Regions from separate parts of the Arthrobacter sp. P1_B9 genome, predicted to be linked through region 1. Evidence: predicted binding sites of a transcription regulator. Region 1 holds the regulator's gene; the other holds the start of a gene.

Region 1 (15,940 bases):
ATCGGATCCGGCTCCCTTGACGTCATAGTCATCGACTCCGTGGCCGCCCTCGTTCCCCGCGCGGAAATCGAAGGCGACATGGGCGACAGCCACGTGGGCCTGCAGGCCCGCCTGATGAGCCAGGCCCTGCGTAAGATCACCGGCCGCCTGAGCCAGACGAAGACCACGGCCATCTTCATCAACCAGCTGCGTGAAAAGATCGGTGTCTTCTTCGGCTCCCCGGAAACCACCACCGGTGGTAAGGCGCTGAAGTTCTATGCCTCCATCCGCATCGACGTCCGCCGCATCCAGACCCTGAAAGAGGGCGCCGATTCCGTCGGCAACCGCACCAAGGCCAAAATCGTCAAGAACAAGATGGCCCCGCCCTTCAAGATCGCCGAGTTCGACATCATCTACGGCCAGGGCATTTCCCGTGAGGGCGGCATCATCGACATGGGTGTCGAGCACGGCCTGATCAAAAAGTCGGGCTCCTGGTTCACCTACGATGGCGACCAGCTGGGCCAGGGCATGGAGAACTCCCGCCGCTTCCTGCGCGACAACCCGGAGCTGGCGGCCGAACTCGAGCGCCTGATCAAGGAAAAGCTCGGCGTTGGCGTCAAGGCCCCGGCTGAGACCGAGGAATCTCCGAAGCTGAAGGCCGTTGACGGCTTCTAACAGCCGGCGGCGCAAAGGGGCAGGATTTCCATCACGGAATCCTGCCCCCGGCTTTGCCGGCCCGGATCAGCCGGCGGACCGCACCGATGGCGCGGATTCGCCGGCCGGGCAGGACCGGGACGCGGACCCCGCGGCGGTGGCGCGTGCCATCGTGCTGCGGCAGCTGACGAATTCGCCCAAGAGCCGGCTGCAGCTCTCGCGCAAGCTGGCCGAGCGCAACGTCCCTGAGGACGTCGCGGAGGCCGTGCTGGACCGCTTCGAGGAAGTGCGGCTGGTTGACGACGCCGAGTTCGCCGACATGTGGGTCCGCAGCAGGTCCCAGACGCGCAAGCTCGCCAAAGGGGCCTTGCGGCGCGAACTTGCGGACAAGGGCATCGACCCGGAGATCGCTGCCGGTGCACTGGACCAGCTCAGCGACGCCGACGAGGAAACGGCCGCCCGGGAGCTCGTGGAGCGCAAGCTGCGGGGATTCACCGGCGGCGAAGACCGGGCCGAACGCGACAAAGTTACGCGCCGCCTCGCGTCAATGCTGGCCCGCAAGGGATACCAGCCGTCGCTCGCCTTCCGGGTGGTGGGTGAGGTGCTCGATGCCGCCGCCGGCCAAGCGGGGGACGGGGATTAGGACCGCCGGGCCGGGGTCTGCGCTGGCCCAGCCGCTGCCCACTACCCTTACCCGTTACCCTTAACAGGTGAGTTTTACCATTCCCTCCCCAACGGCCGGCACGACTTCTCCGACAGCGCCACCGGCGGTGCAGCCAGCAGGGCCCCAGGCATTCAGTGCGGACCCCGTTTCCGCACCGGAAAGTCCCGCCCCGGCCCAGCCCCGCACCTACCAGGTGCGCACTTTCGGCTGCCAGATGAACGTGCACGATTCCGAGCGGATGGCCGGCATGCTGGAAGCCGCAGGCTACGTCCCCTCCGCCGGCGAGCTGGCCGACGTCGTGGTCTTCAACACCTGCGCGGTCCGGGAAAACGCCGACAACAAGCTGTACGGCAACCTCGGCATCCTCGCCCCGGTCAAGGCAGCCAACCCGGGCATGCAGATCGCCGTCGGCGGCTGTCTCGCGCAAAAGGACCGCGAGACCATCCTCAAGAAAGCCCCGTGGGTGGATGCCGTGTTCGGCACCCACAATGTCGGTGCCCTGCCGGCGCTGCTGGACCGGGCCCGCCACAACAATGAGGCCCAGCTGGAGATCCTCGAATCGCTGGACGTCTTTCCCTCCACCCTCCCCACCAAGCGGGACTCCGTCTACTCGGGCTGGGTATCGATCTCGGTGGGCTGCAACAACACCTGCACCTTCTGCATCGTCCCGGCCCTGCGGGGCAAGGAAAAGGACCGCCGCCCCGGCGAGATCCTGGCCGAAATCCAGGCGCTCGTGGACGACGGTGCCATCGAGGTAACCCTGCTGGGCCAGAACGTGAACTCCTACGGCGTCGAATTCGGCGACCGGCAGGCGTTCTCCAAGCTCCTGCGGGCGTGCGGCGACATCCCGGGCCTGGAGCGGGTCCGGTTCACCAGCCCGCACCCGGCCGCCTTTACCGACGACGTCATCGACGCCATGGCCGAGACGCCCAACGTCATGCCGCAGCTGCACATGCCCCTGCAGTCCGGCTCGGACAAGGTCCTCAAGGACATGAAGCGGTCCTACCGCTCGACCAAGTTCCTCGGCATCCTGGACAAGGTCCGCGAGAAGATCCCGCACGCCGCCATCTCCACCGACATCATCGTCGGGTTCCCCGGCGAGACCGAGGAGGACTTCCAGGCCACCCTCGACGTCGTGGCGAAGTCCCGGTTCGCCACCGCCTTCACCTTCCAGTACTCCAAGCGGCCGGGCACGCCCGCCGCGGACCTGCCGGACCAGCTGCCCAAGGCCGTGGTCCAGGAACGCTTCGAACGCCTCACGGCCCTGCAGGACCGGATTGCCGCCGAGGAAAACGCCCGGCAGCTTGGCCGCCGCGTCGAGGTCATGGTGACGGCCCAGTCGGGCCGTAAGGCTGGGGAAACCCACCGCCTCTCCGGCCGGTCCCAGGACCAGCGGCTGGTGCACTTCTCCGTGCCCGCCGGAGCCGAAGTGCCCCGGCCCGGCGATCTGGTGACTGTCACCATCACAGAGGCGGCGGCGTTCCACCTCGTCTCCGACCCCGCCTCGGCCGAGGACTACAGCCTGCGCCGGTCCCGTGCCGGCGATGCCTGGGACCGGTCGCAGGCAGATTCCTGCGGCGCAGGCCCAGCAGGCAAAACCAGCCCGGCGGGCAAGACCAGCGCGTCGGGCACCTCCGGCGTGTCGCTGGGCATGCCCAGCCTCCCGGTCCGCGGCCGTTAGCGCCGTGCCCGGCCCGCAGGGCGCTCCCCGGAACGAAGCAGTCCAGAACCCAGCAGCCCGCGCCACGGCGGTCGAGGACACAGCCCAGGCCTTGGCGGTCGAGGGCACTGCCCAGAAGGACGCTGCCCAAAATGCGGCGGCGCAGGGGGCACGGCCGGCCGCGCCGCCGGTGATCGCCGTCGTCGGGCCGACGGGATCCGGCAAATCAGACCTGGCAGTCTCCCTCGCCCTTGAGCTCGACGGTGAAGTCATCAACGCCGACTCGATGCAGTTCTACCGCGGCATGGATATCGGCACCGCCAAGATCACCGAGGCGGAGCGCCGCGGTGTGCCGCATCACCTGCTGGACATTCTGGACGTGACCGAGGAAGCGAGCGTCTCGGACTTCCAGCAGCAGGCCCGGGCGTTGATCGCCGACATCCACGGCCGGGGTAAGCGCGCCATCCTGGCCGGCGGCTCCGGACTCTACGTCCGCGCCGCCCTCGACGTCCTGGAATTCCCCGGCACGGATCCGGAGATCCGCGGCCGGCTCGAGGCGGAACTGGCTACCGCGGGCCCCGCGCCCCTGCGGCGACGGCTCGAGGCAGTGGACCCCGTCTCCGCGGGCAGGCTCGGCGATGAGCGCAGGATCATCCGCGCCCTGGAAGTCTTCGAGCTCACCGGGCGGCCATTCAGCTCCTTCATGCCGGCCCGCCAATACTTCCAGCCTGCCATCCAGATCGGACTCGAGGTGGACCGGGAACTGCTCCGGCAGCGCCTGGCCGACCGGGTCCACGCGATGGTGGACCGGGGGCTCCTGGACGAAGTCCGCCGGCTGGACGCAGCCGGGCTCCGCGGCGGCCGGACCGCGCCGCGGGCCCTCGGCTACGCGCAGTTCCTCCGGGTGCTCGACGGTGCCTCCAGCGTGGAGCAGGCCGCGGACGAAACCATCATCGCCACCCGGCAGTTCGCGCGCCGCCAGCTGACCTGGTTCCGTGCGGATCCCCGGGTCACCTGGCTGGGCTGGCACGATCCTGACCTCGTGGCCGAGGCCGCCGGCCTCTGCCGGGCGACGCCGGTTCTGCCTCCGGCGTAGCGCTTGGGTCACGGTGCCGGAGCGGTCGGGGCGGAACGGTAACCTTGGAGCATGGACGAATCCCAAGCCGTAGCCGCTGACCGTACTGCCGGCGATACCGCCCCGCTGAGCGGCCTGAAGTTTTCCAAAGGCCACGGAACGGGCAACGACTTTGTCCTGATCGCAGACCCCAACGGCGCGCTCGAGTTGAGCCCGGAGCACGTCGCGGCGCTCTGTGACCGGCACCGTGGCATCGGCGGCGACGGCCTGATCCGGGCCGTGCCTTCCCGGCTCCTGCCCGAGGGGCAGCAATTGCTGACCGCGCACCCCGATGCCGAGTGGTTCATGGACTACCGCAACGGCGACGGCTCGCTCTCTGAGATGTGCGGAAACGGAGTCCGCGTCTTTGTGCACTTCCTCATCGCCGAAGGCCTCGTGGACCTGCCGGCCGGCGAATCGCTCGTCATTGGAACCCGGGGCGGTGCCAAGACGATCGTCCGGACGGCTGCGGGCTACGCCGTGGACATGGGCCCCTGGGAATTCATTTTCCCGGGCGAGGCGACCGCGCGGGCCATGGACTCGCTGGTCAGCGCCGACGGGCTCGAAGTCGCACGGCCCGCCCTCTCCGTCAGCATGGGCAACCCGCACACTGTCGTGGCCCTGGCCGAAACAGCCGAACTGGAGGCCACGCAGCTGTTCACGGCTCCCCGGGTGGACCCGACGCCGCCGCACGGCACCAACGTCGAATTCGTTGTGCCCTCCGAACCACTGGTCCACGACGGCACCGGCACCATCACCATGCGGGTCCACGAGCGCGGAGTGGGGGAGACCCAGTCATGCGGCACGGGCGCCTGCGCCGCCGCCGTCGCGATTCGCCACTGGGCCGGCCAGGGCGCACCGGACGCGTGGAACGTCCACGTCCCCGGCGGCGTCGTCGGCGTGAAATTCTTCCTGGGCCCGGAGGGGCACGAACACGTCGAACTCAGCGGCCCGGCCGTGATCGTCGCTAGCGGGACGCTTTCCTGATTCGAAGGATCCGGAACGACTTCGACGTGCTCTCCCGGGTCACGCTGAAGCTGGCGTCGAGCTCCGCCGAGAGCCAGCGCTGCAGCGAGTCCGAGCCGAGGTTCTTCTGGACCACGAGCCAGGCCGATCCGCCCGGCGCCAGCCTGGGAATCCACAGGCGAAGGAGGGCATGAAGTTCATCCTTGCCGATCCTGATCGGCGGGTTGGACCAGATGGTGTCAAAGCGCAGGTCGGGGTCCACGGCGTCCGGCGTGCTGGCGGATACGTTGTGCAGCCCCAACAGCCCGGCGTTTTCATTGGTCAGGGTCACGCAGCGTTCGTTCACGTCCACCGCGTAGACCTGGGCGTGCGGTGCCCGCAGGGCCATGGTCAGGGCGATCGGTCCCCAGCCGCAGCCGATATCCAGCAGGTTGCCCTGCGGCGACGGCGCCGGGACGTCGGCCAGCAGCACGGCCGTTCCCTTGTCGATCCCGTCCGGGCTGAAGATCCCCGAGGACGTCTGCAGCCGGCGCGTCTCACCGGCAAGATCCACGGTGAGCGGCTTACGGGTAAAGGGCCCGGCCGGCTGGGCGCTGAAATAGTGTGCAGACTCCATAATGGGCCAGATTAGTTCGCGGCCAGCCCGTATGGGAAACCGGGTGGGAGCGCCGGCGTCTGCTACGCTACAAAACATGATCCTGATCTCCAAGTAGCCGGCACGGGTCCCATCCAGTCCTTGACAGGTACTCCGGGGGACTCCGTAGCGACGCAGGTAAACGCCTTCCGCTGAGTGCGCCATTGCACGGGTGAGTTTTCTCACCCGCGGGCGCCCGCACCACTTGGAATCCAACCATTTCCCAGGCACCGTGTTTTGCTGGCACAGTTTTCGAGCACCGTGCTCCCTGGCCCGCTCCCGGGCCCGGCGTGGCGGAGGCACCTACCTCAACGTGTTTGCACCGGCACCGGCACCGGCACCGCCCACACAGCCAGTGTCCCCGCAGCCAGGCGCCGTAGCCGCCTCTACCGTCCCCAGCCGCCGCTCCGCACGGAGCCAGCCCCGCCCCGGCACCGTTGCCGCGGGCATTCCAGGAGGCCCGCATGACCCCCCGCCGTCAGCCCAGCGCGAATACCGCCCCACAGAGCAACAATCGGCACTATTCTGAAAGAGCCGAACCTTTAAAGGAGACCATGACCAGCCACCCCAACACCGGACCCGATTCAGCAGCCCAGGACATGAGCCCTGAAGAGATTCAAGCTGTAATCGACCGGATCCTTTCCAAGGACACCCCCGCCCCAGGCCGCGGCGGCGGCACCGGCCATGGCACCGCCGCCGGTGCTGGCACCAGCAGCCCGACGTCGGTGCTCGGCAAGGCGCAGGCCATCTCCCGCCTGGACGAGGTGTACACCAACTTCGACGGCGACCAGCAGGACCTTGAGGAACGGCACGCACTGCGCCGCAAGGCCGGCCTGTCCACCGAGCTCGAAGACGTCACCGAGGTCGAATACCGGCAGTTGCGCCTTGAGCGCGTCGTCCTGGCCGGCCTCTGGACCGAGGGCACCCTCGCGGACGCGGAGAACTCCCTGCGTGAACTTGCCGCCCTCGCTGAGACGGCCGGCTCCGAGGTCCTCGACGGGCTCGTCCAGCGGCGTGCCAAGCCCGATCCCGGGACTTTCCTCGGCTCCGGCAAGGCACAGGAGCTGAAAGCCATCGTGATGTCCACCGGCGCCGACACCGTCGTCGTCGACGCCGAATTGGCCCCGTCCCAGCGGCGCGGGCTGGAGGACATCGTCAAGGTCAAGGTCATTGACCGTACAGCGCTGATCCTGGACATCTTCGCCCAGCACGCCAAGAGCCGTGAAGGCAAGGCGCAGGTGGAGCTCGCCCAGCTCGAATACCTGCTCCCGCGCCTGCGCGGCTGGGGTGAATCGATGTCCCGCCAGGCCGGTGGCCAGGTGGGCGGCGCCGGTGCCGGCATGGGCTCGCGTGGTCCCGGTGAGACCAAGATCGAACTGGACCGTCGCCGGATCCGCACCCGGATGGCCAAGCTGCGGCGCGAAATCGCCGCCATGAAGCCTGCCCGGGAAACGAAGCGCGCCAACCGCCGTCGTAATGCCGTGCCCTCTGTCGCCATCGCCGGGTACACCAACGCCGGGAAGTCCTCGCTGCTGAACCGGCTGACCGACGCGGGGGTGCTGGTGGAAAACGCCCTGTTCGCCACCCTGGACCCCACCGTCCGCAAGGCCGAAACCGCTGACGGGCTGGGATACACCCTGGCCGACACCGTGGGCTTTGTCCGTTCCCTGCCCACCCAGCTCGTGGAGGCATTCCGCTCCACGCTGGAAGAGGTCGCCGACTCTGACCTGATCCTGCATGTCGTGGACGTCTCGCACCCGGATCCGGAAGGCCAGATCGCGGCTGTCCGGACGGTCTTCAGCGAAGTCGACGCGCGCAAGGTTCCGGAAATCATTGTCCTGAACAAGGCCGACGCCGCTGACCCGTTCGTGGTCGAACGGCTCAAGCAGCGCGAGCCGCGCCACGTGGTGGTCTCGGCCCGCACCGGCGAAGGCATTCCGGAACTGCTCAAGGCCATCAGTGACGGCATTCCGCGGCCCAGCGTGAAGCTTGAACTGCTCATCCCGTACAACCGCGGGGATCTGATCAGCAAGCTCCACGAGAGCGACGCCGAGATCCTCAGCCTCGACCACGAGGAAACCGGGACCCGTGCCGTGGTGATGGTGCGTGAAGGACTCGCCGCCGAACTGGATCCCTTCATCAGCAATGACTGAGGCTGCGGTGACCAGGACCGACGCCGATCCAGCTGACGCCGAACCAGCCGACGCTGGGCCGGCCGACGCCGACACCGGCGCCGGTTCGGTTGCCGGCGCGGCCGGCGAGGAGTTTGTTGTTAAGCTGCTCGACCGTGCCGTGTCCGGCATGGGCGGGCAGAGCCGCGATGGCCAGCACGAAATGGCCCGGCAGGTGGCGCGCGCGATAGACAGCGGCGATCACCTGCTGGTCCAGGCCGGCACCGGCACCGGCAAGTCGCTGGCCTACCTGATTCCGCTGATCGCGCATTCGCTGACCAGCAACAAACCCACCCTGGTCTCCACCGCCACCCTGGCACTGCAAACGCAGATTGTGGGCCGTGACCTGCCCAGGCTGCTTAAGACCATCACCCCTGCCCTGGAGCGGCCCGTCAAGGTCGCCCTGGTCAAGGGCCGGTCCAACTACGTCTGCCGGCACAAACTCGAGGGCGGCTTCCCGTCCGAAGAACCTTCCGAGGGACAGTTGTTTTCCCTCGGCGAGGACACGTCCGTGCCGCACTTCGCCGCCGCACTTGGCGGGCCGTCCTCCCAGCTGGGCAAGGAAGTTGTCCGGCTGCGCGAATGGGCCGAGGAGACCGCGACGGGGGATCGCGACGAGCTCATGCCGGGCGTCACGGACCGGGCCTGGCGCCAGGTCTCGGTCACCTCCATGGAGTGCCTCGGCGCGCAGAAATGCCCGCTCGCGGCCGAATGCTTCAGCGAACTGGCACGGCAGAACGCCGCCGATGCCGACGTCGTGGTCACCAACCACGCCATGCTCGCCGTCAGTGCCTTCGAAGGCCTGGCGGTGCTGCCCGAGTACGACGTCGTCGTGGTGGACGAAGCACACGAACTTCAGGACCGCGTCACGGGCGCGGTCTCGGGCCAGCTCTCCGTGGCGATGGTGCACGCCGCCGCGTCCGGGGCCCGGAAGCACACGGGCATCACCGTGGATGCGCTGAACAATGCCGCCGCCCACCTGGAGCTCGCCATCGACGGCGTCCCCAGCGGGCTGATGCCCAACGGCCTGAACAGCGAGCAGCTGGACTGCATCGACCAGCTGCGCGACGCGTGCCGCGCCGCCCTGTCCGATTCCAAGGGGGACAGCTCCGTGTCGGCGGACGGCGGACGGCAGCTGGCCCGCTCGCGCCTCATGGTCATCCTGGAGCTCTGTGAACGCCTGCTGGCCGCGCGCGAAAACCGCGAAGTCGTGTGGTTCTCCCGCAACAGCAGCTTCGACCCGGCGCAGGGCTACTCCCAGCCGGACGAGAGCGCGCCGGCGTTGATCAACGTTGCCCCGCTGAGCGTCGCAGGGCGGTTGCGCGAGGGCCTGTTCGCGGACCACACCGTCATCCTGACCTCGGCCACACTGGCCATCGGCGCTGCCTTCGAACCCGCCGCCGGCGGCCTGGGCCTGGTTGGCAACGGCGCCCCGAGCTGGACCGGCGTCGACGTCGGCTCCCCGTTCGACTACCCGAAGCAGGGCATCCTCTACGTAGCCCGGCACCTGCCCAAACCCGGCCGCGGAACGTCCCCCGAGGCCCTGGACGAACTCGAGAAGCTGATCCGCGCCTCCGGCGGAGGCGCCCTGTGCCTGTTCTCCTCGCGGCGCGCCGCAGAGGAAGCAGCCGAGGCCATGCGGCCCCGGCTGGGCCTCAGCATCCTGTGCCAGGGGGAGTCGACCATGACGGCGCTCGTGCGGCAGTTTGCCGACGAACCTGACACGTGTTTGTTCGGCACCATGTCCCTCTGGCAGGGCGTCGACGTCCCTGGCGTGTCCTGCCGGCTGGTGGTCATCGACCGGATTCCCTTCCCGCGGCCGGACGACCCGCTGATGACGGCACGTTCGCGGGCCGTGGCCCAGGCCGGCGGCAATGGCTTCATGGCCGTCTCGGCCACGCACGCCGCCATCCGCCTCGCGCAGGGCGCCGGACGGCTGATCCGCTCGACCTCGGATAAGGGCGTGGTGGCAGTGCTGGATTCGCGGCTCTCCACGGAGCGTTACGGCGGCTTCCTGCGCGCCGCGCTGCCGCCGTTCTGGCCCACCACCGATTCATCGATAGCCATGGCAGCCCTGAAGCGCCTGGCGAAAGACTCCGCGAAAGCCTAAGTCCCAAACCGGGGCCGCCACCCTGCGCCGGAAATCCGCCGCGGGGTGGCCGCTCCGGACTGGCAGCATGCCCCGGATGGCTAAGGGGAGCGCAGTTTAGAGAGAGCGCAGTTTAGAGGGAGCGCAGTACCGATACGACCTTGCCCATGATGACGGCGTGGTCGCCCAGGATGGGCTCGTACTGGGTGTTTTGCGGCAACAGCCACGTGTGGCCGTCCCGCTGGCGGAAGGTCTTGACCGTGGCTTCGTCGTCCAGCAGGGCGGCAACGATATCGCCGTTCACGGCATCACCCTGGCGGCGGACAACCACCCAGTCGCCGTCGCAGATGGCGGCGTCGATCATCGAGTCGCCGGCCACCTTGAGCATGAAGAGTTCGCCATGGCCCACGAGTTGGCGGGGCAGCGGCATGACGTCCTCCACCACCTGGTCCGCGAGGATCGGCCCGCCGGCGGCGATGCGTCCGACGAACGGCACCATTGCCGTGTCAGTGGCGCTGGCGAGCTCGGTTACCGACAGGCCGCCGACGGCCCGCAAGGGGCTGGACTTCTCGATACCAGATATCGGTGTGGCCCCCTCGTCCAGGGTCAGCGGCATGAGCACTTCCATGGCCCGGGGCCGCTTCGGATCGCGCCGCAGGTAGCCGAGCTTTTCCAGTTGGGAGAGCTGGTGGGTCACGCTCGACAGGCTGGCGAGACCGACGGTGTCGCCGATTTCGCGCATGGACGGCGGGTAGCCCTTGTCCGTGACGGACCGCTGGATGGTCTCCAGGATTTTCTTTTGCCGGACGGTGAGGCTCTTGGGGGCCCGGGCGGGCTGCGGGCTCCGTGGGGTGGCCCTGCCGCCGGTGGCTTGTGCTGCCATGTTCGCCAACGCCTTTCCGTTCCGCCCGGCTGCCGTGGCTGCTGTCACCGGGAACTTCCGGCCTGAAATGTCAGACCCTGCTGATCAACTACGAATGAATTCCCACTGGTAGTTCGAAAGTGGGAGTTCGAAAGTGGTTGTCCTGTCCCTCAAAAATAGGCCAGCCGCAGACCTTTTTCAAACATTTGTTCTAGCGAGTCTCGACATCGTTCGTTAGTAAGTGCTAAAACAGAACAAGTAAGATTCGAATATGTGTTCGATTCCGACGATCTAGGTTCGCAGGCAATGTTCGGTTCTATGTTCGAAGGTTCGGCCGGTTGGCGGCGAGTACGTGAGTACGCCGGGCGGCAACTTATGGTCCAGGAGGGCTCAGTTCATGTCAGTTTCAAGCGCGTTTGACGGCACTAACATTCAGGGCGTCACGACCCGCCACCGTGGTGTTGGTCCGGGTGGCGCAGCGGATCGCCGCAGCATCGGACACGGCAGCATCGGACAAGGCGGCCTCGCCCAAAGTGGTTCCAGTCACGGCAACGTGTACCCGCTCAACGCCAGGCGCCGCGGCTCCGCGCCGTCGCGGGCGCAGCAAGGAGCCGCCGCCGCGGTTTCCGGCGGCCGGACCAAGCAGCCGCCGCTTCGGCTCACCCGGCGCGGACGCTTCGTCTTTTTCGGCGTCCCCCTGATTCTGCTGGCGGCGTTCATCCTGTCCTTCAGCGGATTCCTCAACGCTCCCGCGAAAGCGGCAGATTCCGCAGACCAGCTCTCGGTGACGCCGACCGTATCCGTCACAGTCCAACCGGGGGAGTCCCTCTGGGCCATTGCCGGGTCGGTGGCCCCGGAGCGCGATCCCCGCGATGTTGTGGCCGATATCGTGCAGTTGAACAATCTGGACGCCGCGCGTGTGATGCCGGGCCAGCAACTGTTTGTTCCGTCCAAGTAGCCACCCCCGGGTGCCGTTGCGGGCGTCACAGTTTCAGCGCCCGTCCCGCTACCACTTAAACTGGTCACGTGACTGACCAGCTTGAGCGCCTCAACCGACTGCCCCTCCGAACCAATCTGCGTGGCCTGCGTCCGTATGGCGCGCCGCAGCTGGACGTCCCCATCCTGCTCAACGTCAACGAGAACACCCATGGGGTCCCGGCCGATGTCCGCGCCGCGATTACCGAAGCCGTGAGCGCCGCCGCTGCCGGGCTGAACCGCTATCCGGACCGCGAATTCACCGAATTGCGCGAAGCCCTCGCCGAATACCTTGGCCATGGGCTGGACGCGGAGAACATCTGGGCCGCGAATGGTTCCAACGAAGTCCTTCAGCAAATCCTCCAGGCCTTCGGAGGCCCTGGCCGGACGGCCCTCGGGTTCCCTCCCACGTATTCGATGTACCCGCTGCTGGCCTCCGGCACGGATACGGAGTACGTCGTCGGGGTCCGCGCGTCCGACTATGGGCTCAGCGCGGAATCGGCGGCACAGCAAGTCCGCGAGCTTCAGCCCAACATTGTCTTCCTCTGTTCCCCGAACAACCCGACCGGCACGGGGCTGGGCCTTGATGTGGTCGAGGCCGTTTATGAGGCCGGCGAGGCCAGCCAGACCATCGTGATCGTTGACGAGGCCTATCACGAGTTCGCCCACGACGGCACGCCCAGTGCCCTCACCCTGCTGCCTGGCCGGGAGCGGCTCATCGTCTCGCGCACCATGAGCAAGGCCTTCGCCCTCGCGGGTGCGCGGCTCGGCTACATGGCCGCGGCCCCGGAGGTCGCGGATGCCCTGCGCCTGGTGCGTCTCCCGTACCACCTCTCCGCCATCACCCAGGCTGCGGCCCTGGCTGCCCTGCGCCACCGGGAGGCGCTCATGGCGGACGTCGAGGACATCAAGCGCCAGCGCGACCGGATCGTGTCGGAACTGACGCGGTTGGGCTTGACCCCGGCCGCGTCTGATTCCAACTACGTGTTCTTCGGCGGCCTCGAGAACCCCCATGAGGTTTGGCAGCGCATGCTGGACGCCGGTGTCCTCATCCGCGACGTCGGTATTCCGGGGCACCTGCGCGTCACCGCCGGCACTGAGACAGAAACCACAGCCTTCCTGGAGGCACTTGAACTCATCCTGGCCGGCTCCGCAAAGCCGCAGGCCTAGACTTGGTGGGGAGCCCAATCGTCCCCGCCAGATTGCCCAACACCCTGCCTTCTTCCAAAGGACACATCTACATGAGCACCACCGGATCCACCGCCGCCGAGGGCCGGACCGCACGCATGGAACGGACCACCAGCGAGTCCTCGGTCCTGGTCGAGATCAACCTGGACGGCACCGGCGTTTCAGACATCAGCACGTCGGTCCCGTTCTACGACCACATGCTGACGGCCCTCAGCAAGCACTCCTTGATCGACATGACCGTCAAGGCCACCGGCGACACCCACATCGATGTCCACCACACTGTCGAGGACGTGGCCATCACTTTCGGCGAGGTTCTGCGGACCGCTCTGGGCAACAAAGCCGGGATCCGCCGCTTTGGCGAGGCGACCGTTCCCCTCGATGAGGCCCTCGCGCAAGCTGTCGTGGACGTCTCCGGCCGTCCCTACCTGGTCCACGCCGGCGAGCCGGCAGGCCAGGAATACCACCTGATCGGCGGCCACTTTACGGGCTCCCTGACCCGCCACGTCTTCGAGGCGATCACCCTTCACGCCGGGATCTGCCTGCACATGAACGTCACTGCCGGGCGTGACCCCCACCACATCGTCGAGGCCCAGTTCAAGGCCTTTGCCCGTGCCCTGCGCGCAGCCGTCGAGCCGGATCCCCGCGTCGAGGGCATCCCGTCGACAAAGGGTGCTTTGTGACCGGCCCGGTGCTCCGCGACGGGGCCATCATCGACCCCGCCGCCGCGGCCAAGCCGGTCTCCCCGCAGGGAAAGCCCACAGTTACGGTGCTGGACTACGGCTCCGGGAATGTCCGGTCCGCCGTCCGCGCGCTGGAGCGGGCCGGCGCCGAAGTCATCCTCAGCTCCAAGCCTGAGGATGTCCTCAATGCCGACGGCCTCGTCGTCCCCGGTGTCGGCGCCTTCGAAACCGTCATGCGCGAACTCAAGGCCGTTGACGCCATCCGCATGATCGGCCGCCGTGTCGCCGGAGGCCGCCCCGTGCTGGCCATCTGCGTCGGGCTCCAAGTGCTGTTCGAGGCCGGCGTCGAACACGGCACCGAAGCCGAGGGCATGGGGGAGTGGCCCGGCAAGGTGGAACTGTTGCCTGCCGACGTCGTGCCCCACATGGGCTGGAACACCGTCGCCGTCCCCGAAGGGTCCAGGCTCTTCGCCGGGGTTGAGGACGAGCGCTTCTACTTCGTGCACTCCTACGGTGTCCAGAAGTGGGACTTCGACGTCATCCAGCCGCGGATGGCTGCGCCGCTGGTGACCTGGTCCGACCACGGTGCCCCGTTCATCGCGGCCGTGGAAAACGGCCCGCTGTGTGCCACCCAGTTCCACCCGGAGAAGTCCGGCGACGCCGGCGCCCGGCTGCTGCGCAACTGGGTCCAAAGCCTGCGCCCCGCAGCCCCGGACCGTACCGCAGCCCCGGAAGGGACCGCCTAGATGTGGTCCCTGGTGCTCATGGGCGTGGCCGGCCTGCTGGTTGGCGGCGGGATCTCCTTCCGCCAGCAGAAAAGTCCGCTCTGGGTGCAGATCGTTTTCTACATCCTCGCCGGCATGTCACTGCTGGCCGCCTACCTCCTGACCCTGCCGGCGTCCTGACCGCCCCTCCCCACCCCCATCCCCAAGCTGAGGACTCCACGATGACCACCGAAACCCCGCTGCCCGTACTCGAGCTCCTGCCCGCCGTCGACGTCGTCAACGGACAGGCCGTCCGGCTCGTACAGGGCGAAGCCGGCAGCGAGACGAGCTACGGCACCCCGCTGGAGGCCGCCCTCAACTGGCAGCAGCAGGGGGCTGAGTGGGTGCATCTGGTCGACCTGGACGCCGCGTTCGGGCGCGGCTCCAACGCCGAGCTCCTGCGCGAGGTCGTCGGCCGGCTCGATATCAAGGTGGAGCTCTCCGGCGGCCTTCGCGACGACGAATCCCTTGAGAAGGCCCTCGACCTCGGCGTCGCACGCGTCAACCTGGGCACGGCGGCACTGGAAAACCCGGAATGGACGGCCCGGGTGATCGAGCGCTTCGGCGACAAGATTGCCGTCGGCCTGGATGTCCGCGGCACCACCCTCGCCGGCCGGGGCTGGACCAAGGAAGGCGGGGACCTCTGGGACGTGCTCGGCCGCCTCGAGGACGCCGGCTGCGCCCGGTACGTCGTGACCGATGTGACCAAGGACGGCACGCTCCAGGGCCCCAACGTCGAACTCCTGCGCCAGATGGTCGAGAAAACGGGCAAGCCGGTGGTCGCCTCCGGCGGCATTTCCAGCCTCGAGGATCTCAAGGTCCTGCGCTCCCTGGTGCCGCTCGGCGTCGAAGGCGCCATCGTCGGCAAGGCCCTCTACAACGGCAACTTCACCCTGCCCGAGGCCCTCGACGTCGCCGGCCGCCGCTAGCGGCGAAGGCGCCCATGACGCACTCCCACGACACCCACGACCCCAATAACCCCCACGAGACAGTGCAGGCAGGGACCGGGGCCGGTCCCATCCGGCATCTGCCCGGGCATATCGCGGCGGCCCTTGCCGGCGCCGGCGGGGCCACGGACTCCGCCGGCCAACCCTGGGCTGGGCGCAGCCTGTCCGGCAATGACGCCAAGATCCATAATTTCGACGACGACGACGGCACCGCCGACGCCGGCTATCTGGCGGCCTTGTCCGACCTCGCCGCGGGCACTGGCGACGAGGCGGCCGTGGTGGCCGCGCTGGCCACCGCCCGGGTGTTCGTGCCAATCCTCGCCCAGCTCGCCGAAGAGGGCGAGGCCGCGGCCGGGCCCAACGGGGATCCGCTGCACTCGGACAAGCAGGCCGACATGGCCCTGGTGACGCTCAAGGCGCCGGACGGACGGACGGCCATGCCGGTGTTCACCTCGGCAGCGTCACTGACGGCGTGGCACCCGGAGGCCAGGCCGGTCGCCGTGTACGCGGCCCGGGCCGCCTTGTCAGCGGTCGCGGAAGGGGCGGAGCTGCTCGTGCTCGATCCCGGCTCGGAAGTGACGTTCGTGGTCCGC
Region 2 (15,940 bases), on a different contig from region 1:
TGGTGCCGGCGATGTCGATGTCGTCGAGGGCGGTGCGGAACGGGACGAAATGCACGGGCGGCTCGTAGCGGAGCAGTTCCTCGACCATCGGGATGGCCAGGCCGGGGTCAGCGCGCAGCCTCTGGAGCTCGGCCGGGTGGCGGAGCAACGTCAGTACGCCGTTGGAGATGAGGTTCACGGTGGTTTCATGTCCGGCGATAAGCAGGAGAAGCCCGGTGCTCACCAGTTGTTCGTCCGGCATGCGGCCCTCCGGGCCATCATCGGTGGCCATCGCTGAAAGCAGGTCAGTCCCCGGGGCCTGCCGGTGGGCGTCGACCAGCTCTTGCATGAACGCTCGCAGTTCCGTGCCGGCTTCAATCCTCTTCTTTTGCTGGGTTTCGGGATCGAGTCCGGGATCGGTCGATTGCAGGGCCAGGTCCACCCAGACCCGGAAGCGCTGTTCATCTCCCGGGGGCACACCGAGAAGTTCGCAGATCACCGTGACGGGCAGGGGATACGCCAGATCATCGACGACGTCGATCCGGCCGCGGTCCGACATATTGTCGACCAGATCGGTGACAATTTCCGCCATCCGCGCCTCCATCCCGGCCACCCTGCCAGGCGTCGTGGGCGGCCCGAAATGCCGCATGGTGATCCGCCGGAACTTGTCGTGATCAGGGGGATCCATGCTGAGGAAAGTCGGCGTCATGCCGGCGCCGTCCCCGTCCCCGTCCTCACCGACGGCGGCGCCCGCCGCGGCGGCAGCCGGGTTGCGGGTTATGTCGGAGCTGACCCGTGGATCGTGCAACAGGGCGGCGATCTCCGCGTAGGTGCTCACGAGATAGCTGCCGTCCGGAAGTCGTCTCACGGGGGTTTTGCGGAGTTCGTCGTAGAACGGGTAGGGGTTAGCCCGGTTGGTGTAGTCGAGGATCTGCTCCCAGGTGCTGGGCTCGGCCATGGCGAAGGCTCCTTGGGTCGTGGGCCGGTGGCTGCCGGCCTCCGGTGCGGCGCTTTACGGGAGGCGGCGGTCAGTCAATCTGGCGCGCCGCTCATTGGGATAGTGACCGGTCACGACGACGGTCGCATCCTGGGTGGGGCTGGCGGCGGGCTGGAACCCGGCCGGTACGGGCTGCGCATCCTCGGGCTCGTCAATATGGTGGAACGACGGCGGGAAGGGCGCCGCCTGGTCAATCAGCGGTTCATAGAAGTCAAGCCATTTGTTCTGGTTGAACGCCACTGCAGCCACGATCCGGCCCTTGTAGCCGTAAACGGCCAGGAACCGCCGAGATCCGACCGATCCTTGCACGATGGCGACCTCATCGGCGACCGAGGGCACACCCACGCTCTTGATTTCGGTGCCGAACTGGACGGACCAGAATTTGGGCACAGCCAGGTGCGGCCACCGTTCGGTTTCGCCGCTGACCATATTGTGCGCTGCAACCTCGGCCTGGGAGATCGCGTTGCCCCAGTGTTCGACGGCGAGGAACTGGTAGCCGAACATCGGCTGCGGGGCGCGGGATACGTCGCCGGCGACGAAGACGTCATCGGTGACCAGCCCGTTGACGTCGAAAGCCCGGCAGCCGGCGTCGCACGCGACACCCCACACGCCGCTCGCCAATCCGGAGCCTGCGAGCCAATCACCGTTACGAACGGTCCCCAGCGCGGCGACCGCGATGTCCACGTCAAGTGTTGTGCCATCGGAGAGGCGGGCGCGGCGCAGCTGTCCGCCGGCATCGCCTTCCAGTGCAACGACCCTGACGCCGCAGCGCAGATCCACGCCGTTCTCGATCTGAAGCTCTCCGGCAATTGCACCGATCACGCTGCCGAGCGCCGCGCCGAGCGGTGCCGGGCCCGCCTCCGCCACGGTGACCGGCAGGCCAAGTTCGCGGCACACCGAAGCGACTTCGCAGCCGATGAACCCGGCGCCAATGACCAGGACCCGGCGAGGGCGCGCGGCCAGGAGCTGCCGAAGCGTTGCCGCGTCCTCGCGGGTCCGCAAGGTCAGCACGCCTGCCAGCGCCGCCTCCGCCGCGTTTGGCCAGGACCGGGCCCGCACCCCAGTGGCGATCAACAACTTGTCGAATCCGATCCGGCCACCGTCGGCGAGATGCACCTGCCTGGCGGCGAGATCCAGACCCGTGGCCGCGACGCCCAGACGCCAGTCGGCGTCGATTGCCCGGCGGCGCGGCAGCGACGTGTCATCGGACGGCACCGACCCGGCCAGGACCTGTTTCGACAGCGGCGGCCGGTCATACGGCTCGTGCGCTTCCTCACCAATGAGAGTCAGCGAGCCCGTGAACTCTTCCTCGCGCAGCCGCTCCGCCGCACGGAGCCCGGTCAGTGACGTGCCCACGATGACAATCCTGCCGGATCGAAGGAACGTGCCCCCGTTGCCCCCGGCGGCAGCGGCAGTTCCCGGGGCTTCTTCGGGAGGCCGCGGCCTGTGCGGCTCCTCAAGCTGGTCGAGCCGGATGGCCTGGACGGGGCAGGCCGCGGCTGCCCGCCGGATCCTCGTGCGCTGCGCCTCGTCAGGGTCCGGGTCGTAGGTAAGTGCCTCGTCCCCCTGGATCGTGAAGACCTCCGGGGCGAGGAAGGCGCATTGTGCGTAACCCTGACACTTAGTGAGATCGACGACGAGCCTCATGCCGAACTTCTCCCTGTTTGCTCAAGCCAATCGAGTCTAAGCCTCGCGGGCTGGCCGCGGAAGAGGCCTGCGGCCGGGTACGACGAGGCTGCGGAGGCCCTCCAGAGCGGAGCGTGGGGGATCTTGCGGCGGGGGCGGACCTTCGCCACGTGGCCGCGCTGGGGGCGGCGGCAGGAGTGCAGGTGACACTTAGCCATCGCTCCGGCCGGGTTGCCCCTCGGTGAGGGAACTTGAGCGCCGGGTGTCCTATGTCCTGTATCCGGCGTCCGGCGTGGCTGTAGGGTGGACGCCGATGACTCTTTCTGAAGAACTTCTTGTGGCGTACGACCAGCAACTCCGGACAGCTGCAGAGACGCCCGGTGCCAGCGGCGTGGAACGGCTGGGTCCGCTGCGGCTGGTGACCTTCGCAGGCGGCAGGGGCTTCGTGACCTATCAGAACCTCGATGGGGCCAACGCCCTGACGATCGCGCAGTGGGTGGCCGAAGCGCTCGCGTTTTACCGCAGCGATCCCGCAATCGTGCGGGTCGAGTGGAAAACCCGTGGTCACGATCATGCGCCCGGGCTCCACGGGGCACTGCTCGACAACGGATTTGAGCCTGATGAGACCGAGTCGATCATGATCGGACCGGCAAACGCCTTGACGGCGGACGTCCAGCTCCCGCCCGGCGTCAGCCTGCGGCCGGTGAGCGCAGAACGGGACATCCGCGCCATGAGCGCGATGCAGGACGAGGTTTTCGGCGTTGACGTCTCCGACGGCAACGCCGACGCAATCCTGAAACGCATGGCGCGCGACGACGGCATGGAACTGTGGGTAGCCGAACACGAAGGACTGATCGTGAGCGCGGGCCGCCTCGAGCCGGTGCCGGATACGGAATTCGCGGGCATCTGGGGCGGGGCGACGCGACCAGAATGGCGTGGTCAGGGTATCTACCGGGCCCTCACGGCCGCCCGGGCCCGGGCCGCGCTGACGCTCGGCAAGAGACTCATCCACAGTGACTCGACTCAATATTCGCGACCGATCCTGGAACGCTATGGATTGCTGCGAGTCTCAACGACCACCCCGTACCGCTGGCGGCGCTGAGGGCCCAAGCGCACTGGCGCGGTACGTCCTAACCCCCGGGATGGAAGGCCGCCGGCGGTCAGGGGAACGGTCCGCCCATGCCCTCAGAGCCGTCTCCGGTGCCGCTGCCGAGAAGGCTTCGGGTGAGCGCGGCGCTGTCGGCCATCAGGTCATCCACAGCCTTCTGAAGATGATGGTCCGCCACCGGCACGCCGTCCAATGCGCCGGCAACGACCGCACGGCGGACGAGTTCGCGTGCGAACGAAGCGGTGGTGCCTTCGGTGCGGGCGGCGGCGTCTTCAATCGAGTTCGGACTGAGGGGAATACCGCGGGCATACAGTTTGATCAGTGCAACCCGCTCCGCCTGGGCTGGCATGGGAATTTCCACGGCCAGGTCCACACGGCCGGGACGCTGTGCCAGGGCGCGTTCCAGCATGTCCACGCGGTTGGTGGTGAGGACGAATGCCACGTCGGCATCGCTGGCCAAACCGTCCATGGCGTCCAGCACCTCGAATAGCAGCGGCTGGGGTCCGTGCCCGAAGCTGCGGTCCTCGGCGATGAGGTCGCAGTCCTCAAGGACCACGATGGAGGGCTGCAGCGCCCTGGCCATGGTGGCGGCTTCTGAGATCCTGGCGAGCGATCCTCCCGAAAGAAGGATTGCTGTGACACCTTCGCTCCGGCTCAACAAATACCGCACCGTATGGGTCTTGCCCGTCCCCGGCCTGCCGTAGAGCAGGACGCCGCGTTTGAGGTGCTGGCCGTACCTGATCAGAGACTCGCGGTGCTCGGCGATACCTAAGGCGTGGTCCGACACTTTCTCCAGCAGGCCATCCGGCAGGATGACATCCGACGCGGCAAGGACTGGCCGTGCATGGAACGTCACCCCGGCCGCGCTGGGACCATACTCACCCATCACCAGGGAAATGACCTGTCCCTTGAGCACGCTGCGGTGCTGCATCCCACGGCGGAACTCCGAGAGGAAGCGTGCGGCCTTATCTGTAGCGCCGGCCAAAACCTCAAGGGACGCTGACTGCCGGCCATACCGGGGGTTGGCGTCCCGCTGCAGCACGGCGATGGGACTGCCTCCATGGCTGAATAGCCAGAGCCCCAGTGCCACGGCCTGCCGTTGTTCGTCCGGCCCGACAGCTAAGTTGGCGTAGTCCGGCTGGGACAGGGGGAACTGCGGATATAGCTGGGACTGCTGCAGCATGTCGCTCAGCGAGTGATGGTGGCGTTGGTCGCCGCCGCCGATGCCCACGAGCCGGAACTCAGGATCCTCGGCGGCGAGCTCTTCCATGAGGATGTCTGCGTCCACGAATCGGTGCGGCGGAATCTCCTCAACCACTACTGACACTGATTCGGCCCGGACCGCCAAATGCTCGGTGAGCGTAGTCAGCAGCTGGGTTCCCGGTTGCCCCCGACGCTGCCCGGACTGCGCGAGCTCCACGAGCCGCGCGAAATCGTCGATGAACTTCCCCAAAATTTCATCCATGGGCTGACCCTACCAGCGCCGCCAATCGGTGTGGCGCTCATGCTCTCCAGCAAGCGTCAGCCGGTGGTTGCGCTGACCGCGATGGTGCCGCCCTGGGGGTCCCTGATCACGGCGCTGCGAAATCCCGGAGTGTCCATGGGCGCCATCAAGATGCTGCCACCCAGTGTTACGGCCTGCCGGGCAATGGCGTCCGCGTCGCGGACGGCGAAATTGACGCTCCAATGCGGCGGGACCGCGACGCCGTCCGTGGCTGCCACCACCGCCACTACCCGGCCGGAGCGGAGCCACCGCGAGAAGGGGGCGTTCGGGACGGGTTCGAGTTCCCAGTCGAACATTGCACCGTAGAACGCCTGGGCCCGCCCGACATCTGTGGTGTGCAGCGAGCTCATGGCCCAGGAATTCGGCTCATTGGCCAGCTGGGCGCCGTCGTTCCCTCCTGCCTGCCGCAGGCAGAACGGGACGCCGGTGGCATCGGCGAGCACAGCAATACGGTCATCCGGGCCGGCACCAAACGGCGCCAGGCGCTTGCCCCCCGCCCGCTCGGCACGAGCCAAGGCTTCCCCGACGTTTACGACACGCACGTGGGTTATCCACCCCGGCGGCGATTGCGGCGGCGCCTGTCCGATTCCGGCAACCAGCTGACCGCGGAGGCGGGCGGCGTAGTAGAAGCCGTCGAGCCCGGGCGGCATCGGAATGGGGTCGTCGAAAGTCCAGCAGAAGAGCGGACCGTAGAAGTCCTTGGCCGCCTGGGGGTCGGGCTGCCAGGTGTCGACCCAGCACGGAGCGCCGACTGAGGAGGTATCCCGCGCTGTCATTGAAACCCTTTCTCCGGGGCCCGTTACGCCGCGAACATTGTTTCCCAAGACCGCGAGTGGATCAAGACCCAACTGCGATTCCGGCGAGGCAAACTGCCGAATCCTCCATGACCGAGGGGAAAACACCGTCGCTCGGGAAACCTGGCACCTGTGCGGTAGGCTCGCCAACATATTTCTGGCCAATTGGGGGAACCATGAATAAAGGAATGAAAACTGGAATTGCAGCCGTGGCGCTCACGCCACTTCTCGCGCTGGGGCTGTCCGCCGCATTCGGAGCATCGAAATCCGGTCCTGCTGGCACGGCAGTTGATGCCTCGAATCATCCCGAGTGCTACAACGAAGCCAGGCTGAACGATCCGAATGACTTCTGCTACCGAACGATGGGACCGTGGAACAGCACCCGGTCCTCGGACGAGGAAGTCCGGAGCATGGTGTCCGTTGAGCGAATGGTGAGGGCCGGCAAGACCGTTCAAGAGATCCAGCGTTACTACCCGGAATACGCCCCGTCCACGAAATGGGCCAGCGCATCGGCCGGTTGACCTCATCCGCATCCCACATCTTTCCGGACTGTAGAGACGGTGAGCCACGGATTACGGGGATGCCGGCCCAAAAAGCCGCAGGTTAATTGTTACTCTCTTTTCCTTTTGTGCGGCAAATGCAATTGATATTCTGATTTTGGTCATGCAGAGGCTGCTAACTTCGTTGCGGGAGTTCCTATCTCATGGCCATCAAAGTCGTTGTCGCCGGCAGTGCCGTCGCCCCGTTCACGGCGTTCGCCTTGAGATCGGACACGACATCCGGCCGGCCCGGTTCCTTGCGCGCCCCCGCTGTGCTGTGTGAGCTGGCCGGGGCGCGATTACGCCGCCGGCACGCGGAACCAGAGCCGGAACCCGGGCTTCCCTAGACCAGCGCGGATGCGGCCCTGTGAAAACCAATCGGGGGTGGCCGCATCCGCGCTCACCCGCACCCATGGTGCAATGCGGGTCTTCTGGTTTAGAACCTTGACACGGGCGGCCGGTGCCGTCAGGTGCGCGCAGCGAGGATCTGCTCGCGCAGAATATCCGCGTGGCCGCAGTGCTGGGCGAGTTCCCTGAGCATGTGCAGGTAGACCCACCGCAGCGGCAGCGGGCCGCGCCGGTTGCCTCTGACAAGGTCGTCAAGGCCGAGCGAAGCGGCCCGACGCCGTGAGTCCCCGCAGGCCTGGAGGTAGGCGGCCTGGAGGCCCGCGATGGTGTCGTCGTCCGCCAGGATGAACGATTCGTCGGGGGTGGCCGGAATGCCGATCACCGCCCGGGGCCGGCACGTGATGGCCTCGTCAAACCAGACCTTCTCCACGAAGGCGGCGTGCTTGACCAGCCCCAGAAGGGTGGTCCGCGACGGCACCAGCGAGGCCCGGGCCTCCTCTTCGGTGAGCCCGTCCAGGCAGGCGTGCAGGTCCGCACGATGCTCGTCGAGGAATGCATCGAACTGGGTACGCAGGTCCGCGGCCAGTGTTGCCGGATCCATGCTGGGGTGAGAGCTCATGGCCCCACATCCTATGGCGGAAAAGCCCGGTCCGGAAGCAGTGGACCGGGCCTTTCCGCGGACGCGGTCAGTGGCCGCGGGCGATCCATTCCTCAAGGTGCGGCGCTTCGGTGCCGATCGTTGTGGGTTCCCCGTGGCCGGTCCGGACCGTCGTGTCGGCCGGGAGCGGCAGGAGCCGGGTCCGGATGGACTCGATGATGGTCGGGAAATCGCTGAAGGATCGGCCCGTCGCCCCGGGGCCACCCTGGAACAGCGTGTCCCCGCTGAACACTGTATTTTCGCCAAGCACGGTGCCTGCGCTTTCGAGAAGGAAGCACACTGACCCGGGCGAGTGGCCGGGGGTGTGCCGTGCCACGAGTCTTGCCCCTGCGACGTCGAACGTGTCGCCGTCGGCAATGGCGTGGTCCGGCTCGGTGCCGGGGAACACCCGCTCCCACAGCATCCAGTCGTCCCGGTGCAGGTACACCGGCGCGTTCACGAGAGTCCGGACCTCGCCCACGGCGCTGATGTGGTCATCGTGGCCGTGCGTGAGCAGGATTGCGGTGACCTTCCGGCCCGAGACGGCCGCGGCCACGGCAGCGGGATCGTGGGCCGGGTCGATGATGACGCATTCGGCGTCGTCCCCGAGGATCCAGACGTTGTTCTCAACATCCCAGGTGCCGCCGTCGAGGGAAAACGTCCCGGAGGTGACCAGCCGGTCGATCCGGATGCTCACAGGGCCGGCGTTCACAGCTCCACCACCGAGCGCAGCACAGCGCCGGCATGCATCTTCGTGAAGGCCTCCTCGATCTGGTCGATCGTGATCCGCTCCGTCACGAAGGCGTCCAGGTCCAGCTTGCCCTGCCGGTAGAGGCTGATGAGTGTGGGGAAGTCGCGCGAAGGCAGGCAGTCGCCGTACCAGGAGGACTTCAGGGAGCCGCCGCGCCCGAACACATCCAGCAGCGGCAGTTCCAGGGTCATCTCGGGGCTCGGCACACCCACCAGGACCACCGTGCCGGCGAGGTCCCGGGCGTAGAAGGCCTGCTTGTATGTTTCCGGGCGGCCGACGGCGTCGATCACCACATCGGCGCCGAAACCACCGGTCAGTTCGCGGATTGCTTCGACGGGGTCGACGGCGGAGGAGTCCACCGTGTGGGTGGCGCCGAGGTCCTTGGCGCGCTGGAGCTTTTTGGCGTCGATGTCGACGGCGATCACGGTGGTGGCGCCGGCGAGCGCCGCGCCGGCGACGGCCGCCGTGCCGACTCCGCCGCAGCCGATCACGGCGACCGAATCGCCGCGCTGGACGTTTCCGGTGTTGATCGCCGCGCCGATGCCTGCCATGACGCCGCAGCCGAGCAGGCCGACGGCGGCGGGATCGGCGTCGTCGTCCACCTTGGTGCACTGGCCGGCCGCTACGAGGGTCTTTTCGGCGAAGGCACCGATGCCCAGCGCGGCCGTCAGCTCGGTGCCGTCCTCCAGCGTCATTTTCTGGGTGGCGTTGTGGGTATTGAAGCAGTACTGCGGCTGGCCCCGGCGGCAGGCGCGGCACTCGCCGCAGACGGCCCGCCAGTTCAGCACCACGCGGTCCCCGGGGGCGACCTCGGTGACGTCCGGTCCCACGGCACTGACAACGCCGGTGGCCTCGTGGCCGAGCAGGAAGGGGAAGTCGTCGTTGATGGCGCCCTGCTTGTAGTGCAGATCGGTGTGGCAGACACCGCAGGTGAGGATGTCCACGAGGGCCTCGCCGGGGCCCGGGTCCGGCACCAGGATCGTCTCCAGGGTGACGTCGGCATTCTTGGAACGGACTACTGCGGCTTTGACTTTATGGACCATGAAACAAGCTCCTCTGTTCTGGAACGCGGATTGCTGGCACAACTTACTGGTTACTGGCACAACGGGCGGCGGCGCGGCCCTTGGGAGGCCGCGCCGTCGTGGTTTGGTGGTGTCCTTGGATGCAGGAAGGGCCTAGGCGGCGAGCCGGCTCTTGACCTCAGCTGCGGAGGGGTTGGTGGCGGCGGTGCCGTCGGGGAACAGCACGGTGGGGACGGTGCGGTTGCCTCCGTTGAGCTGCTCGACGAGATCGGCCGTGCCTTCGACTTCCTCGATGTTGATCTCGGTGTACCCGATGCCCTGTGCGTCCAGCTGCTTCTTCAGCCGGTTGCAGTAGCCGCACCACGTGGTCGAAAACATAGTGATGGTGCCGGATTCGGGGGTGAAGTCCACGAAGTTCTCCTCAAGTAAGTGGATGGGGCCGGCGTATCAGGCCGGGCGCCCACTGAAGTCGTACGTCACTGCCAACAACCGTACCCTGCAGCCCGCTATTCCCGCAGAGAGCGCTGCCCCCTACGCCGTCCGACGCGACTTCGCGGTAAAGATGCGAAATCGCCGGAAAGTTCCGGCGACTTCGCACGTTTCCGGCGACCTCGGCGGGCTCAGGCGGCAGCCCTGATGACATGGGATGGGTGCGGTGGCATGCTGATGCCATGTGTGGACGCTACGTGATGGCCCGGGCCGTCGGAGACCTGCTGGCCGAATTCGATGCCGGGCTGGAGGATGAGATCGCAATTCCGCCGTCGTGGAACGTGGCCCCGACGGCGGATGTGCCGATCCTGCTCGAACGGCTTGTGGAGGGAGAACCGGTCCGCCAACTGCACATTGCGCGCTGGGGCCTGGTGCCGTCCTGGGCCAAGGACCCGGGCATCGGGTCCAAGATGATCAATGCCCGCAGCGAGACCGTGCTGGAGAAGCCCGCCTTCCGGAAAGCGACCCGCGCCCGCCGCTGCGCCGTCCCGGCGGATGGCTACTACGAGTGGAAGGGCGAGGGCCGCACCAAGCAGCCCTACTACGTCCATCCCAAGGACGGACGCCCCATTGTCTTCGCGGGACTCTATGAATGGTGGCGGGACCCGTCCAAGGCAGAGGGTGATCCGGAGCGCTGGATGCTCTCGACCTCGATCATGACCACCGACTCGCCGCCGGAGGGCTACGCCGGGGGAATGCTGGCCGAGCTGACCGCGCTGCATGACAGGGTTCCGCTGCCCATGAACCGCGAGACCATGCAGACGTGGCTGGACCCGCAGGCGGATGATGCGGCCGGGCTCGTGGATCTGGTCCGGGCCGGGGCGCACGACGTCGCGGAAGGCTGGACGATCGACGCCGTCGGCACCGCCGTCGGGAACGTCAGGAATGACTCACCGGAACTCATCCAGCCGGTGGGGAGCCTGTTCTAGCGGTACGCCGGCCTGTCTGGCGGCTGCCCGGCGGCTGCCAAGGCACGGGGCGGCACTGGTTACCTGAGTCAGAGCGTTACTTTGCCGCCGCCGTCGACCGACCAGTCGGGGTTGAAGGCGACCTCCCAGCGGTAGCCGTCGGGATCGGCGAAGTAGCCGGTGTAGCCGCCCCAGGGCTGGGTCTTCGGTGCCGCAACGATGCGGGCTCCCGCGGTCCCGGCTTCGGCCATCACCCGGTCGACGTCCGCCGTGCCGGCCAGGTTGTGGCTGAGCGTGATGCACGCAATGCCGGCAGGGGGATCGGTGGCCGCCTCGGTCTGCATTTGACCCGCGTCCCAGAGCGAAAGGATGAGGCCGTGGTTGACCTGGATGAAGAGCACCTCCCCGGGGACTTCCCGGTGGACCGGCCATCCGAGGCCATCGACGTAGAAGCGGCGTGAGGCGTCAACACTGCGGACACCTAGCGATATGAAGTCGACTCGTGGCTGCATCTTTCGATACTGTCATGCACATGCCCACAAATCACGCAGACGACAAGGCCGCCCAGGCCGACCGCGAACAGCTCGCCGCCGTGCGGGTGGCTGTTGACGAGGTGGACGAGCAGATCGTGTCCTTGATCGGGCGCCGGGAACGGCTGATCCGGATCGCCGGGACCCTCAAGGCGGACAGCGCCGAGGTCCGTGCGCCCGGGCGTGTGGAGCGGGTCATCGAACACGTCCGCGCCACGGCGGAAAAGAAGGACATCGACGTCGAACTTGTCGAGAAGACCTACCGGGCGATGATCGATGCCTTCATCACGCTCGAGCTGGAAGTGTACAAGTCCAGCTCCTAGAAGATGCCTAGAGGGCTTCTTCGACAGGCACGTTGGCCTGGTAGTCCCGGCCGTCACAATCGCTGAAGGCCGTCATGAGATGGCCCTTGGGCAGGCCAAGCACAGTCGTAAGCGGGAAATGGCCGGTAATGGTGTTGCCCGAGTGTTCGACCCCCTTGAGGTCGAAATTTTCCTCGGTGCCGTCGTGGCTGAAGCAGTAGAAGGACACGGCTTCGCCGTTCATGAACTCGATCCCCATCCTGCGCTGGTGGGAATAGTCCGGGGTGGCTGCCAAGAGCCCCACCACGTAGGCGCCCTGGCCGGGGATGTTTCCGTCTATATCAAAAGTCGCCACCAAGGTTGGATCCTTGGCGGCGATGCTTACGTGCTTCAGGAGTGCGTTATGGGAGCTCATGGCTCAATCCTGCTACCTGTACCTGCGTGAGTCCACCCCCGATCTGGGTTTTGTCGCCTCTCCGACGTAGACTGATTTTATTCGAAGATATGTTCGAATAAATTCATGGGGCCTGGAACTGGGGGCGCCGGAAGCGGAATGGACGTAGGAAGTCGAAGCGGGGACTGGGCCGGCTCCAGCCCGGACTGGGTCGGGAGGCAACGTGGGTATTTTCAGCGAGTCCGTGGAGGTCGTCTGCACGCCCTCGGGCCAGCCCCTGCGCCTCGACTGGGCCGGCCGGCGCTACACGGTCTGCGCGGACCCCGTCCGCTGGTACGAACGCCGCCAATGGTGGGCCGAGGAACGCCGGGCGCCACTCGGAAGCGGGCCGGGCCTGGTGGACCATGAGATCTGGCGGGTCCAGGTGCGTGCGGCCGGGGATCACGCCGCGGATTCCACCCTCACCCTTGACCTGACCCGGCATGTCGGCAGCGGCCGGTGGCGGCTCCTGAAGATCCACGACGCCCTGCAGCCCCTCCGGAAGCCCGAATCAGCATGAGTTTCACCCATCTGCACGTCTCCACCGCGTTCAGCGCCCACTATGGCGTCTCCTGGCCGGAGGAACTTGCCGCCGCGGCCGCCGCTGACGGCGCCACCGCGCTGGCCTGCACGGACCGCGACGGCCTGTACGGAACCGTCAAGCACCTGAAGGCGTGCATGGCAGCCGGGCTGGATGCAATCGTCGGGGTGGACCTTGCAGTCTTTGACGACGACGGCGACCACCGTACCCAGCTCGGGGGACGCGTCGTCGTGCTGGCGCACGGACACAACAACGGTGCCGGCTACCGGGCGCTGTGCCGGCTGATCTCCGACGCCCACGCCCGCACCACGGGCAAGGCCGGGGGAATAGTGCCGGTGGCCGTCACCCGGGCGGAACTGGCCTCCCGCACCCTGCACCCGGAAACCCTGAAGCCGGTCCTGACAGTGCTGATCGGCCCGGACTCCGACGTCGGCCGGGCCATGGGCGGCCGGCGCTACCTGCGGCCCCGCACCCTGTTCAAACGATGGCTGGACGCCATGCCCCCCGGAACGCTGGCGGCAGAGGTTGTGTCCCAGCTCAGCCCGCCCGGGGAACCGCTGAGCACCGCCCACGCGGTGCGCATGCTCAAACTCGCCGCAGAACACGGGGTGCCCGCCGTGCTGAGCAACGCTGTGCGGTACGTGGCTGAGGACGGCGCGGCCACCGCCGATGTGCTGGACTCGGCCCGGACACTGAAATCCCTCCCCGAGCTCTCGGCCGCCCCGCTTCTGCAGCCCAACGGGCAGGGCTGGCTCAAATCGGCGGCCCGGATGCTGCAGCTGGGCAAGGAGATCATCCACGCCGCCGGCTACGGCACGGCGGACTTCAAGCGGCTCCTGGCCCAGACCGAGGCGCTCGCGGACCGCTGCCGCATGGATCCGGAAGCCGACATGGGTTGGAAACAGCCCGTGGTCCCGGAGGCATCCGTGATCGGGATCGACGGCGACGCGCTCGCCGAACTGACCCTGCGGTGTGAGGCCGGCATCGGCCGCCGCTTCCCGGGCATTTCCGGGCAGCGGGAACAGCAGCTGAGGGCCAGGCTGGAGCATGAGCTCCGGATCATCGACTCGCTGGGCTTCGCCTCGTACTTCCTGACCGTCGCAGAGGTCTCCCGGATGATCCTGGCCCTGGGCGTCCGGGCGGCCGCGCGCGGTTCGGGCGCCTCCAGCCTGGTCAACTACCTGATCGACATCAGCCAGGTGAACCCGCTCGAGCACGACCTCATCTTTGAACGCTTCCTCTCCCGCGACCGCGCCACGCTGCCGGACATAGACATCGACGTCGAAAGCGCCGAACGGCACAACGTCTACCGGAAGATCTTTGAGCGCTTCGGCGCCGAACGCGTCACGCTGATGAGCATGCAGAACGGGTACCGCGCTCGCGGTGCCGTGCGCGATGCCGGCCTGGCCCTGGGCATGGACGACGGCGAGGTCGGGGAAATCGCCAAGCAGCTGTGGCGGTTCTCGGCCCGGCACTTCCGCGAAGCCCTCGTGGAGAAACCCGAGCTGAAGGAATTCGCGGACCGGGTGGAGCAGCGAGGCTTCTCCGAGAACCAGCAGCTGGACCTGCTGGTGGACCTCACGGAGCGGCTGGACCGGCTGCCCCGCCACATCTCCATGCACCCGTGCGGCGTCATCCTCGGCGATGCCACCCTGCTGGACCGCACCCCCGTGCAGCCCAGCGGCCTGGGCCTGCCCATGAGCCAGTTCGACAAGCACGACATGGACCCCATGGGCATGCTGAAACTCGATGTCCTTGGCGTCCGGATGCAGAGCGCCATGGCCTTCGCCGTCCGGGAAGTCATCCGGCTCCACCCGTCCAAGGCCGAGGTGGTGGCCGCCGGCGCGCATCCGGCCGGCCCGGACGGGACCGGCCCGGACTACATCGCCGAGGACGGTCACATCGACCTCAATGCGGTCCCGCTCGACGACGAACCCACCTTTGAGCTGATCCGCAGCACCCACACCCTGGGCTGCTTCCAGATCGAGTCCCCTGGCCAGCGCGAACTGATCGGCAAGTTGGCCCCCCGGGAATTCAACGACCTCATCATTGACATCTCGCTGTTCCGTCCAGGCCCGATGAAATCCGACATGGTCCGGCCCTTCCTGGAGCACCGGCACGGATTCGCCCCCGAGGTCTACCCGCACCCGGACCTCAAACCTGTCCTTCAGGAAACCCACGGGGTCACGGTCTTCCACGAACAAATCCTCAAGACCTTCGACGTCATGACCGGGTGCGGGCTGGCGAGGGCCGACGAGTTCCGCCGTGCGCTGGGCAACGACGTGTTGGAAGCCAGGGTGGAGGAGTTTTTCCGGAAGGAGGCGCGGGCCCGGAATTACAGTCCCGAGGTAGTGGACAAGGTCTGGGGCACGCTGAAGGCCTTTGGCAGCTTCGGGTTCTGCAAGGCCCACGGAGCCGCCTTCGCCGTGCCCACCTACCAGTCGGCCTGGCTGAAGGCACACCACCCGGAGGCGTTCCTCGCCGGGCTGTGGGAACACGACCCCGGAATGTACCCCAAACGCCTGCTCGTGGCCGAGGCCCGCCGGCTGGGGATCCCCATCCTTCCCCTCGACATCAACCGGAGCCAGGCCGAGTACCGGGTGGAGCGGGTGGAATCCGGACCAGACCGGGGCAGGCTGGGCATCCGGCTGAGCCTGAACGGCATCTTCGGGCTCTCCGGCGCCGAGCTGAAGCGGATTGTGGCCGGCCAGCCCTACGACTCCCTGGCGGACCTGAGGGCCAGGTCGCGGCTCAGCCGGCCCAGCATCCAGCGACTGGCCCAGCTGGGCGCCTTCGATTCGCTGCACCGGGCGTCCGGGGGAGAAGCCAACCGGGCGGATCTTGTCCAGCACCTGCAAAAACTCCAGGCCCGCCCCCTCCGTAAGGGCGTGGAAGTCATTCAGGGCCAGCTGGCGTTGCCGCTGGGGGACGTGGAGTTGACGAACCTCAAGGCGGCACTGCCCGCACCCAGCATGGTGGATAACGTCCGCGCGGAACTGGACCTGATGGCTGTGGACGTCAGCGAGCACCTCATGACCAGCCACCGCCCGCTGCTGGACCGGCTGGGCGTCACCACCGCGGACAAGCTGCTGGGACTGCGCAACGGCACGGAGGTGCTGGTGGCCGGGGTCCGGGTGGCCACCCAGACCCCGCCCATGAGGGGCGGCCGGCGGGTGGTGTTCATCAGCGTCGACGACGGCACGGGCTGTGTGGATTCGGTGTTCTTCCACGAGGCGCAGGAGCAGTCCGGACCCTTGCTGTTCGGCACCCGCCTGCTCCTGATCCGCGGCACCACCCGCCGGACCGGGCCGCGGGGGATCAGCATCAGCGCCTCCATGGCCTGGGACCTCAGCCGCCCGGAGACCCTCCCGTTTCCGGCATCGGCTCCCGGCGCCGCCGGCCGGCAGGAGCCTTACCTGTCCGGCCCCCTGT

Evidence for each region. Region 1 encodes LexA, which represses DNA repair genes until DNA is damaged. Its sites were predicted from a motif close to TCGAACANNTGTTCGA; they were not measured.
Region 2: the regulator LexA is predicted to act here: its motif matches at 12,031-12,046, upstream of AC1D1A_RS10550 (DUF6504 family protein).

What each region holds. Positions count from the first base shown of each region.
Region 1 is NZ_JBFUAA010000007.1:176,304-192,243, forward strand. Features, by position in the region: gene recA (recombinase RecA) at 1-654, shown strand, start outside; gene AC1D1A_RS12100 (regulatory protein RecX) at 641-1,276, shown strand; gene miaB (tRNA (N6-isopentenyl adenosine(37)-C2)-methylthiotransferase MiaB) at 1,344-2,978, shown strand; gene miaA (tRNA (adenosine(37)-N6)-dimethylallyltransferase MiaA) at 3,148-4,053, shown strand; gene dapF (diaminopimelate epimerase) at 4,105-5,058, shown strand; gene AC1D1A_RS12120 (class I SAM-dependent methyltransferase) at 5,039-5,653, opposite strand; gene hflX (GTPase HflX) at 6,226-7,824, shown strand; gene AC1D1A_RS12130 (ATP-dependent DNA helicase) at 7,817-9,952, shown strand; gene lexA (transcriptional repressor LexA) at 10,065-10,814, opposite strand; gene AC1D1A_RS12140 (LysM peptidoglycan-binding domain-containing protein) at 11,347-11,751, shown strand; gene AC1D1A_RS12145 (histidinol-phosphate transaminase) at 11,820-12,938, shown strand; gene hisB (imidazoleglycerol-phosphate dehydratase HisB) at 13,010-13,636, shown strand; gene hisH (imidazole glycerol phosphate synthase subunit HisH) at 13,633-14,382, shown strand; gene AC1D1A_RS12160 (hypothetical protein) at 14,383-14,541, shown strand; gene priA (bifunctional 1-(5-phosphoribosyl)-5-((5-phosphoribosylamino)methylideneamino)imidazole-4-carboxamide isomerase/phosphoribosylanthranilate isomerase PriA) at 14,583-15,329, shown strand; gene AC1D1A_RS12170 (SseB family protein) at 15,344-15,940, shown strand, end outside.
Region 2 is NZ_JBFUAA010000006.1:81,890-97,829, forward strand. Features, by position in the region: gene AC1D1A_RS10480 (cytochrome P450) at 1-937, opposite strand, end outside; gene AC1D1A_RS10485 (FAD-dependent oxidoreductase) at 992-2,623, opposite strand; gene AC1D1A_RS10490 (GNAT family N-acetyltransferase) at 2,916-3,704, shown strand; gene AC1D1A_RS10495 (AAA family ATPase) at 3,763-5,175, opposite strand; gene AC1D1A_RS10500 (VOC family protein) at 5,232-5,990, opposite strand; gene AC1D1A_RS10505 (hypothetical protein) at 6,197-6,529, shown strand; gene AC1D1A_RS10510 (DinB family protein) at 7,014-7,514, opposite strand; gene AC1D1A_RS10515 (MBL fold metallo-hydrolase) at 7,582-8,229, opposite strand; gene AC1D1A_RS10520 (S-(hydroxymethyl)mycothiol dehydrogenase) at 8,241-9,326, opposite strand; gene AC1D1A_RS10525 (mycoredoxin) at 9,459-9,716, opposite strand; gene AC1D1A_RS10530 (SOS response-associated peptidase) at 9,977-10,723, shown strand; gene AC1D1A_RS10535 (VOC family protein) at 10,792-11,214, opposite strand; gene AC1D1A_RS10540 (chorismate mutase) at 11,229-11,555, shown strand; gene AC1D1A_RS10545 (hypothetical protein) at 11,563-11,949, opposite strand; gene AC1D1A_RS10550 (DUF6504 family protein) at 12,152-12,487, shown strand; gene AC1D1A_RS10555 (DNA polymerase III subunit alpha) at 12,484-15,940, shown strand, end outside.